Regions from separate parts of the Syntrophomonas erecta subsp. sporosyntropha genome, predicted to be linked through region 1. Evidence: riboswitches for the same ligand, from Rfam matches in the RefSeq annotation. Region 1 holds a riboswitch; each other region holds the start of a gene.
The links. A riboswitch is a leader RNA that binds a small molecule or an ion and turns the genes downstream of it on or off. The one in region 1 is predicted to bind cyclic di-AMP.
Positions count from the first base shown of each region.

Region 2: linked by a shared signal. The riboswitch ahead of ACZ5Q0_RS11255 (quaternary amine ABC transporter ATP-binding protein) and the one ahead of ACZ5Q0_RS10230 (ABC transporter permease) in region 1 are both predicted to bind cyclic di-AMP.
Region 3: linked by a shared signal. The riboswitch ahead of eam (glutamate 2,3-aminomutase) and the one ahead of ACZ5Q0_RS10230 (ABC transporter permease) in region 1 are both predicted to bind cyclic di-AMP.
Region 4: linked by a shared signal. The riboswitch ahead of kamA (lysine 2,3-aminomutase) and the one ahead of ACZ5Q0_RS10230 (ABC transporter permease) in region 1 are both predicted to bind cyclic di-AMP.

Region 1 is NZ_AP042459.1:2,100,958-2,103,161, reverse strand. It holds gene ACZ5Q0_RS10235 (betaine/proline/choline family ABC transporter ATP-binding protein) at 1-582, opposite strand, end outside; gene ACZ5Q0_RS10230 (ABC transporter permease) at 600-1,244, opposite strand; cyclic di-AMP (ydaO/yuaA leader) riboswitch at 1,306-1,465, opposite strand; gene ACZ5Q0_RS10225 (cofactor-independent phosphoglycerate mutase) at 1,918-2,204, shown strand, end outside.
Region 2 is NZ_AP042459.1:2,297,437-2,299,640, reverse strand. It holds gene ACZ5Q0_RS11260 (ABC transporter permease) at 1-50, opposite strand, end outside; gene ACZ5Q0_RS11255 (quaternary amine ABC transporter ATP-binding protein) at 43-1,179, opposite strand; cyclic di-AMP (ydaO/yuaA leader) riboswitch at 1,415-1,549, opposite strand; gene ACZ5Q0_RS11250 (hypothetical protein) at 1,917-2,075, opposite strand; gene ACZ5Q0_RS11245 (hypothetical protein) at 2,059-2,204, opposite strand, start outside.
Region 3 is NZ_AP042459.1:2,501,781-2,503,984, forward strand. It holds gene guaB (IMP dehydrogenase) at 1-486, shown strand, start outside; gene ACZ5Q0_RS12230 (MgtC/SapB family protein) at 487-915, shown strand; cyclic di-AMP (ydaO/yuaA leader) riboswitch at 959-1,089, shown strand; gene eam (glutamate 2,3-aminomutase) at 1,177-2,204, shown strand, end outside.
Region 4 is NZ_AP042459.1:931,903-934,106, reverse strand. It holds cyclic di-AMP (ydaO/yuaA leader) riboswitch at 637-771, shown strand; gene kamA (lysine 2,3-aminomutase) at 1,061-2,204, shown strand, end outside.

The DNA of each region.
Region 1 (2,204 bases):
TACAAAAACCACGGTTTTCTTTAATTTTTCCTGTAGTTTTAAAAACTGGTTTTGCAGATGGGTCCGAGTTATGGGGTCAACTGCGCCGAAAGGTTCGTCCATCAGTAGAATAGCAGGATCAGCAGCTAAAGCACGGGCTACCCCCACTCTTTGTCTCTGCCCTCCACTAAGGCTGGCTGGTTTGCGATCTCTATATTCAGCCGGATCTAATCCAACCAGGTGGAGCAAGTCATCAACCCGGTTTTGAATCTTTCTTTCCGGCCATTTCTTTTCCCGAGGAACTGTTGCTACATTATCAGCGATAGTCATGTGGGGAAATAGACCAATTTCCTGGATAACATAACCAATATTTTGACGCAACTTCACCGGATCTATCTGCTGGTTATCCTGTCCATTAATGTAAATAGATCCATGGGTTGGATTGACCAGACGGTTAATCATTTTCATAGTAGTGGTCTTCCCACATCCGGAAGAACCTACTAAAACACAAGTTTCGCCCCGGGTAATATGCAGATCTAAGTTACTTACTGCCGGTATATCCTGGTTTTTGTACTTTTTAGTAACTCCTTGCAGACGTATCATTATTAATACCTCCTTCCCTAGATTTGCGATCTAGTTTCTACCCATTTTAATAATTGATCTAATACAACTGCTAAAAGGGAAACGCAAACTGCTCCTACCAGGACAGCATTTATATTCCATTGAGAAATGCCCCGGAATATAAACTCTCCCAGGCCCCCAGCTCCTACCACTGAGGCAATAGCTGCGATTCCCACTATCATAACCACTGCAGTTCTTATGCCGGCCATAATAATTGGCCAAGCTAATGGCAACTTGATGCGGCGTATAATATTCAATTCGTTCATACCCATTCCATGGGCGGCTTCTATTATGGCTGGATCAATTTCGACAATACCGGTATGAGTATTTCTTACTACTGGTAGGAGGCAATAGAGGATAAGGGTTAAAACACCCGTTTTAAAACCTATACCAAAGAAAGGCAAAAGTAATCCAAATAAGGCCAGGCTAGGAATAGTCATTATAACCTGGCACACATAAAGGACGATCCGGGCCAAAAATTTATAGTAGCTTATTAATAGGCCCAATACTATCCCTATAGCAACTGCAATAAAAACTGCTACTATTACTAAAAGACAATGTTCCCAGCTAAGCTGCAGAATTTTATCACCATTAGCAATAACATAGCCTGCAAAGCTATTGGCAAACGTACCATATATGAACATGTAAATAACACCATCCTAGAATTGGGAAACAGAAGTGCATAAGCGAGATGTATATCGGTAATTTACATCCTTGCTACGCTTACGAGGTTAGCTGACGGGTTCGGGTCGTAAGGTAACCCTACCACCAGGTGGTTTCACCCCAATATACGGTTTCCCCGCTTCTTCATGACCAAAGTCATGGAAATGACTGGATCATGGAAAGAATTCAGCGTTGTTCTGGTTCCATAATATAAATGATAACAGATTATCTGCAAGCTTGTCGAAAGCAAACCAGGGCCCATTTAAGCGGTAAAACCTTGTAGCCAGGAGGGTAAAAGGTAAAAATAGGGTGTTCTAACATTCTATGGTGATATAGAAGCTTATGTAATAAAATACGGCGAAAAAGCCCTGTTTCCCATTTACTTCCTGGCAGTTTCCGAACCTCAGCCGGCTTTTTTAATACCAACTGTAGTTTGCTTATTTCAGCAGGCTTGGTTATAAACATCACTTTACTACCAATTTCTAATACTATGCAGGCCACCTGTCTGCTATAGAGAAAATGCTTAGTAGTTTTTAACTGTCGCCACTTTAGTACTAGATCTAAAAATAACCGGCCCATCTTAAAACCAAACAACTCCCCGGAGGCATCATGTGCTATACTGGTGAAAAATGCAAACAGGAGATGAAATGGCGCGTGAAATACATTGTAATACTAGCCGATGGAATGGCAGATGAGCCCATTCCTGAACTTAACCATAAGACACCGCTGCAATATGCCCATACCCCCCATATAGATGGACTGGCCCCTCGATCAACTATCGGTATGGTAAGAACCATACCCCGAAACCTGGCACCAGGAAGTGATGTTGCTAACCTTAGTGTAATGGGTTATGACCCTGCTATTTATTATACAGGCCGTTCTCCTTTGGAAGCGGTCAGTATGGGGGTAAATTTGTCCCCCCATGATCTGGCATTACGCTG
Region 2 (2,204 bases), 200 kb from region 1:
CGGGGAATTCCTTCTATATATAGAAAACTGGTGCCCAAAATATTATTCATTATTTCCACCTCTTTCCCCGGCCAGACCAGCTATTACTGACCCTCGTACCAGGACACCCCTTAAAATCTTATTCTCATCCACTACCGCAACTGGTACTTTAGTATGGGCCACTACTTCCATCAGATCGGAAAGTAGAGTATCCGGTGAGGCTAGAGGTATATCATTCTGAATTATATTACCTAACTGTTTTTCACCTTTTTCGGCAATAGCCAGCGCCTCATCAGCCTGGATATAGCCCAGGAGTTTTCCTATTCGATCAGTCACAAATACCATGGAAATACCATGCTTTTCCATTAAATGGAGAGCCGTCCGGGGCCCATCTTTGGGATAAACGATAGAACGAGGTTTAACCATAACTGAACCAGCTGTAAGAGCTTTGCTGCGGTTAACATTTTCCACAAAACGGGCTACATATTCAGTGGCCGGAGACAATAGAATATCCTCCGGCTGTCCCATTTGCACCATGTGCCCATCTTTCATCAGGGCAATTCTATCCCCTATTTTTAAGGCTTCATCCAGATCGTGGGTAATAAAAACGATAGTTTTATGGAGTTTACCCTGAATTTCCAGCAGTTCATCCTGCATTTCCTGGCGGATTAAAGGATCCAGGGCACTAAAAGGCTCGTCCATCAACAGAATATCGGGATCGGTAGCTAGAGCCCGGGCTATGCCTACCCTTTGTTGCATACCTCCACTTAAGTTTTGGGGATAATAATCTTCCCAGCCTTTTAAGCCTACCATTTCAATAGCCTGTAGAGCCCCAGCATACCGTTTTTCCCGGGGCACCCCCTGAACTTCTAACCCATAGGCCACATTATTTAGAATAGAACGATTAGGTAAAAGGGCAAAACGCTGAAATACCATAGCCATCTTTTTACGGCGAATATTTACCAGATCTGCTGATGACATACGGGTAATATCTTCTCCATCAATAATGATTTGACCATCAGTAGCCTTTATTAAACAATTAATACAACGCAACAGGGTTGATTTGCCACTCCCGGAAAGACCCATAATCACAAAGCTTTCACCTTCGTTGACTGTAAGGTCTATATTACGGATACCAACTACCTGTCTGGTGCGTTGGCGAATTTCGTCACTAGGAACCCCTTTTTTTACTAATTCCAACGCTTTTCCCGGATTATTTCCGTAAATCTTGGTAAGATTATTTACTCGAATTTTCTCTATACGGCATCATTCCTTTTTATTAAAAAATATAAAACGTCATAAAAATATACGAGTGCTAACTATCACCGTATTAAAGCAGTGCCAGGTTTAAGTGTTTTAAAAATTATGGGAAATAGGATGCCTTCAAAGATAGGTATAACCTAGTTAGAAGTGATTTAAAGACACCAGTTATCCCATTCTCCCCTATGACTGCTTGCGAAGTTAGCTGACGGGTTTGGGCTAGGAAGCCCTACCATAAATGGATTCACCCCAATAACAGATGGTTCCCCCGCTCCTGAACCGGGTGTTCAGGATTCAGCATAAGAGAATGGCTATCCGGCCTTAATAAAGTTGTAGAATATACTATTAATTTATGACTACTTAAATATTATAGGCATATATTGCAAAAGGTTTCAAAAACAAAGAGAAGAGTTGTAAACAAAAGAGGCAGCTTTTCCTTAAAAATCGGACCATTAGCTGGTCTATGAGGCAAATTCCTAAGACACCCTTGGTTAGAGGGTATGAAAACCTGCTGCAAAGCACCAACGAAATGATTAAATAATTCTCTATCCGGGGCACCTTAAGGTCCAAAAGACTGGTACTTAAAGTGAGGTTTACTTACATCATCTTAAGCCGGGATAATACTGGATAAAAAACCGGGGTTAATAAAATACCATGTTTCTTACCCCGGCTGGTTATTAGCCTGTCAGCCACCTGACTAACCGATCACTGCAACCACCCGGATTAGCCACTAAAAAAATTATTATTAGTGCAGTAATTATTCCTAACAGGCTGTTTTTTATTTTCAGGCGGGTAATTCTCCGTTCTTCTAACTTACCTTTAGGCCCCGTTTTCATCGGCTGCCTCCCCTTGATCAGGACTGTCTAGTAGTCTTTCTGTTAAATTAAAAATACGCTTATGCCATTGCAACATCAATATCAAAAGAGGTACTACCAAATAAATACTAGTCGTTGAAGCTGCTACAA
Region 3 (2,204 bases), 400 kb from region 1:
GCAGGGGTAGCAGCTAAATATAATATTCCTATCATAGCCGATGGGGGTATAAAACATTCGGGTGACATTGCTAAGGCTATTGCTGCCGGAGCTGATGTTGTCATGTTGGGTAACTTACTGGCGGGTACGGAAGAAAGTCCTGGAGAAGTAGTTATTCTTCAGGGACGCAGCTACAAGGTATACCGGGGTATGGGGTCATTAGGTGCCATGGTGGAAGGTAGCAGTGATCGGTATTTCCAGGAGGATGCAAAAAAGCTGGTGCCTGAGGGTATTGAAGGAAGAGTACCTTATAAAGGCTATGTATCGGAAACCATATTCCAGCTCATCGGCGGACTAAGGGCGGGGATGGGATATTGTGGTGTGGCTAACATTGAGGGAATGAAAACCAAATCTAAATTTATACGTATTACTAATGCCGGTCTGACCGAAAGCCACCCCCATGATGTGTTTATTACTAAGGAGGCCCCTAATTATAGGGTGGTATAAATGTTATATGATTATTCCGGGCGGTTACTTATAGCAGGACTGGTAGGGTTGGTTATAGGAATGTTTAATAGTGACTCCAGAACTATCAGGCTCTTTACGGTTACCTGCCTGGGAGCAACTCTGGTTACCATAGTTTCTACGGAATTTTATAAAATGTATATAGGTCCGTGGTTTAGTGATCCTGGTAGGTTAGCAGCCCAGGTAATTTCGGCCCTGGGGTTTATTGGAACGGGATTAATCTGGGTTACTGAAGATCGGCGAGTAGAGGGTATGCCAGCTGCCACTTCCCTGTGGCTTACTTCTATAATGGGGATTTTAATTGGTGCAGGCCTAAAAAATGCTTCAGTAGCTGCTGCTTTTGGGGTGGTGTTAATCTACTGGATATTAAACGTTATAAATAAATGGCATAAAACGGGAAAGAACGATTGAAATGGTAAACGATTATTCGGTATAATATGGCTAGAACATTATTTATGTTCTGACGCTTAATCTGTAAATCCACAGAGCGGGGGACCCAAATTTGGGGTGAGTCAGGTTTACCTGAGGGGCTACCCTTGGCCCTAACCCGACAGCTAACTTCGTAAGCGTACTAAGGGAGGGTGATTTTATAATTGTACACATATGTATGCCAAAAAACCCTCCATTTTTATCATATAAAAAGGAGGGTTTTTTTTGACCAGGGAAGAGAGCATGAATCGTGATTTATCATTACAAAGGGCGGCTGAACTGAAACAACAGATTACTGATTATCTGGAGATTGAACCAGCATTGGAAACCGGTTTTCGCATGGCTGAACGTACCCGTAAAAACAAAGCCAGGATACTAGATTATTTTGGAGGAAATGAGGAAGATTGGGATAGCTGGATCTGGCAAATGAAGCATCGCATTTGTGATGTAGGGGTTTTAGGAAATTTTATTCCTTTAAGCAGGCAGGAAAAAATTGAATTACAGGAACTGTCAGCTCAGTTTCGCTGGGCGGTTTCTCCATATTATTTAAGTTTAATTGATTTTGCAAATTACCGGCAATCTCCCATATATAAACAAGCCGTACCAGATATTTGCGAAGCCCAGGATCAATCCGGTAATCCAGATCCTATGGGTGAGACTGTAACTAATCCGGCCCCCCGTGTTACCCGTCGCTACCCGGATCGATTGATTATTAATGTCACCAACCAGTGTGCTATGTATTGCCGTCATTGCCAGCGGAGGAGGAATTTCGGGGAACATGATGAGCATATTACTCGTCGGGAATTAGCCGAAGCTCTGGATTATGTACGTAAAAACCGGGAAATAAGGGATGTGCTTATTACTGGTGGTGATACCCTGATGCTTAGTAATACAATGTTGGAGTGGATTTTAACTGAACTGGATTCTATGGATCATGTGGAAATTAAGCGTATTGGTACTCGTGTTCTGGCAACCCTGCCCCAGCGGATAACACCGGAACTGTGTGCTATATTGGAAAAACATCCGCCTATTTATATTAATACTCAGTTTAATGCCCCTCAGGAGATAACCCCTGAAGCCAAAAAAGCTTGTGATAAATTAATTAAAGCTGGAGTAGTGCTGGGCAATCAGGCAGTTCTTTTAAAAGGTATTAATGATTCTGCTCATATTATGAAAAAACTTAATCAGGAATTGTTAAAGATTCGAGTTAAACCTTATTATATATTTCATGCTAAACAAGTGCAGGGAACTTCGCATTTTATTACCCGGGT
Region 4 (2,204 bases), 1.2 Mb from region 1:
CATCCTTTCATAATCTGCCCCGCAATTATTGCCGACTGTTTATGCTAATTCTGGGTATTTTCTTTAGTACCGCGTTCTGGTGTTGTTAACACTTTAATAGTCAATAATTGGGGACAAGTATATGGGACAGCAAACCTGTCCCCCTGTCCCCCCCTGTCCCCTTGTCCCCCTAACTTGACTTAAATTAACGTTTAGGTGATAATATTACAAGAACATTCCATTTTATGTAAAACCCTGCTGATACTGAACTTATCACTTTAAAATGTGATGTGATTACTACGTTATGGAAAGCTAAAAAGGAGCTCAATGTAAAGGACGATTAGATACTTTTCAGACAACCATTTACACCGAAAATCCGGTTAATTAACTTTATAAAACTGCCAGTGGCGGTATTATTTACTTTTCCGTAGTTTCCGGCATGTGGCTGAGCTTCTGAAGATGCTTGCAGTGGTATATTCAAGGTTATAAGACAGGTTAAAATGGATTTTGCCTATTTTGCCTTATAATAGGGAAGTATGTTCAGGTTTTTATACGACCAACTCAATAGAATATCTTTATTTGCAAAAGGAATAAGGCTTTTTATTGAGTTATACGTGGGACGACTTTGTTTAGGAATATTCCCGGTAAGTTAAAACAATTATATAAACGCTGAATCGCAAAAGCGAGCGGGAGAACCAACCTTTGGGGTGAATCCTGTTTAACACAGGTAGGGTTTAGTCTTTTTCGACCCGAATCCGTCAGCTAATTCCGTAAGCGTTGAGAAGAAAGAGCAGTTAATGCCACAGCTGTTGCTCTGTGGCATTTATTTATTCAGAATTCTTTTAACCATTTATATTTAGCAACTATCTTCCATATCTAATCAATGGTAGTCATTAAGATTTATGAATTCTTACCCAACTGCAATTTCGCCAACTTTTCCCCTCTGTATTGTGTTTTCATATGCATTATTAGGTTTTCTTCTTGCCGGGGACAGAAAGGAGACAAGATGAACACATCCTGTAGAGTGCCAAACTATTGTGCTGATATCAACCTGGCTGACTGGAATGACTGGAAGTGGCAAATGGCTAATCGTATTTCTACGGTAGCGGAACTTGAGCAAGTGATAAATCTAAGCCGGGAGGAAAAAGAAAATCTCCGTAAGGGCCTGAAAACCTTAAGAATGGCTATAACACCTTATTATGCCAATCTCATGGCTAAAAATGATCCAAAATGTCCGATACGCAAGCAGGCAGTGCCTAGCAGCAAGGAAACAAACATAAATCCAAACGAGACTAGGGATCCCCTGCATGAAGAAATTGACTCACCGGTAAAAGGACTTACTCATAGGTATCTAGATCGGGTATTGCTTTTGGTCACGGACCAATGCTCTATGTATTGTCGTCATTGCACCAGAAGACGATTTGCTGGCCAAACTGATCGGGCTTTACCAATAGAAGACATTAATAATGCCATTAACTACATCAAAGAACATCCAGAAATCAGAGATGTACTAATCTCTGGAGGTGATCCTTTCTGTTTGCCAGACAAAAGGATTGAATATATACTTAGAAATTTGAGAGCCGTAAAACATATTGAGATTATACGTATTGGTACTCGCACGCCGGTAGTTATGCCCCAGAGGATAACAGATGAACTATGCGCTATGCTTAAAAAGTATCAACCTCTGTGGATTAACACTCATTTTAATCACCCTAAAGAAATTACTCTCGAGTCTGAACGGGCCTGCAGTAAACTGGTAGATGCCGGAATTCCCCTAGGCAATCAAGCAGTTCTTTTAAAAAATGTGAATGATTGTCCATATGTTATAAAAAAACTAGTGCAAAGTTTGGTACGGATTAGGGTTAGACCTTACTATCTATACCAATGCGATCTTTCCGAAGGTATTGAACATTTTAGAACTTCTATAGCAAAAGGAATAGAGATTATCGAAATGCTGCGGGGTCATACTTCAGGACTGGCAGTTCCCACCTTTGTAGTTGATGCACCTGGTGGGGGCGGTAAAATACCGGTTGGTCCCCAGTATTTAATATCGAGATCACCGAGGAAAACCATTTTACGTAATTATGAGGGAATTATTTGCACCTACAGTGAACCAGAGGATCAAAGCCATGAATGTACACAATGCGGTATATGTGCTGAATACAAAAAATTTGAATGTCAGGGCCTGGAAAAGCTTTACCTGGATGAAAAAACCCGGCTGATAC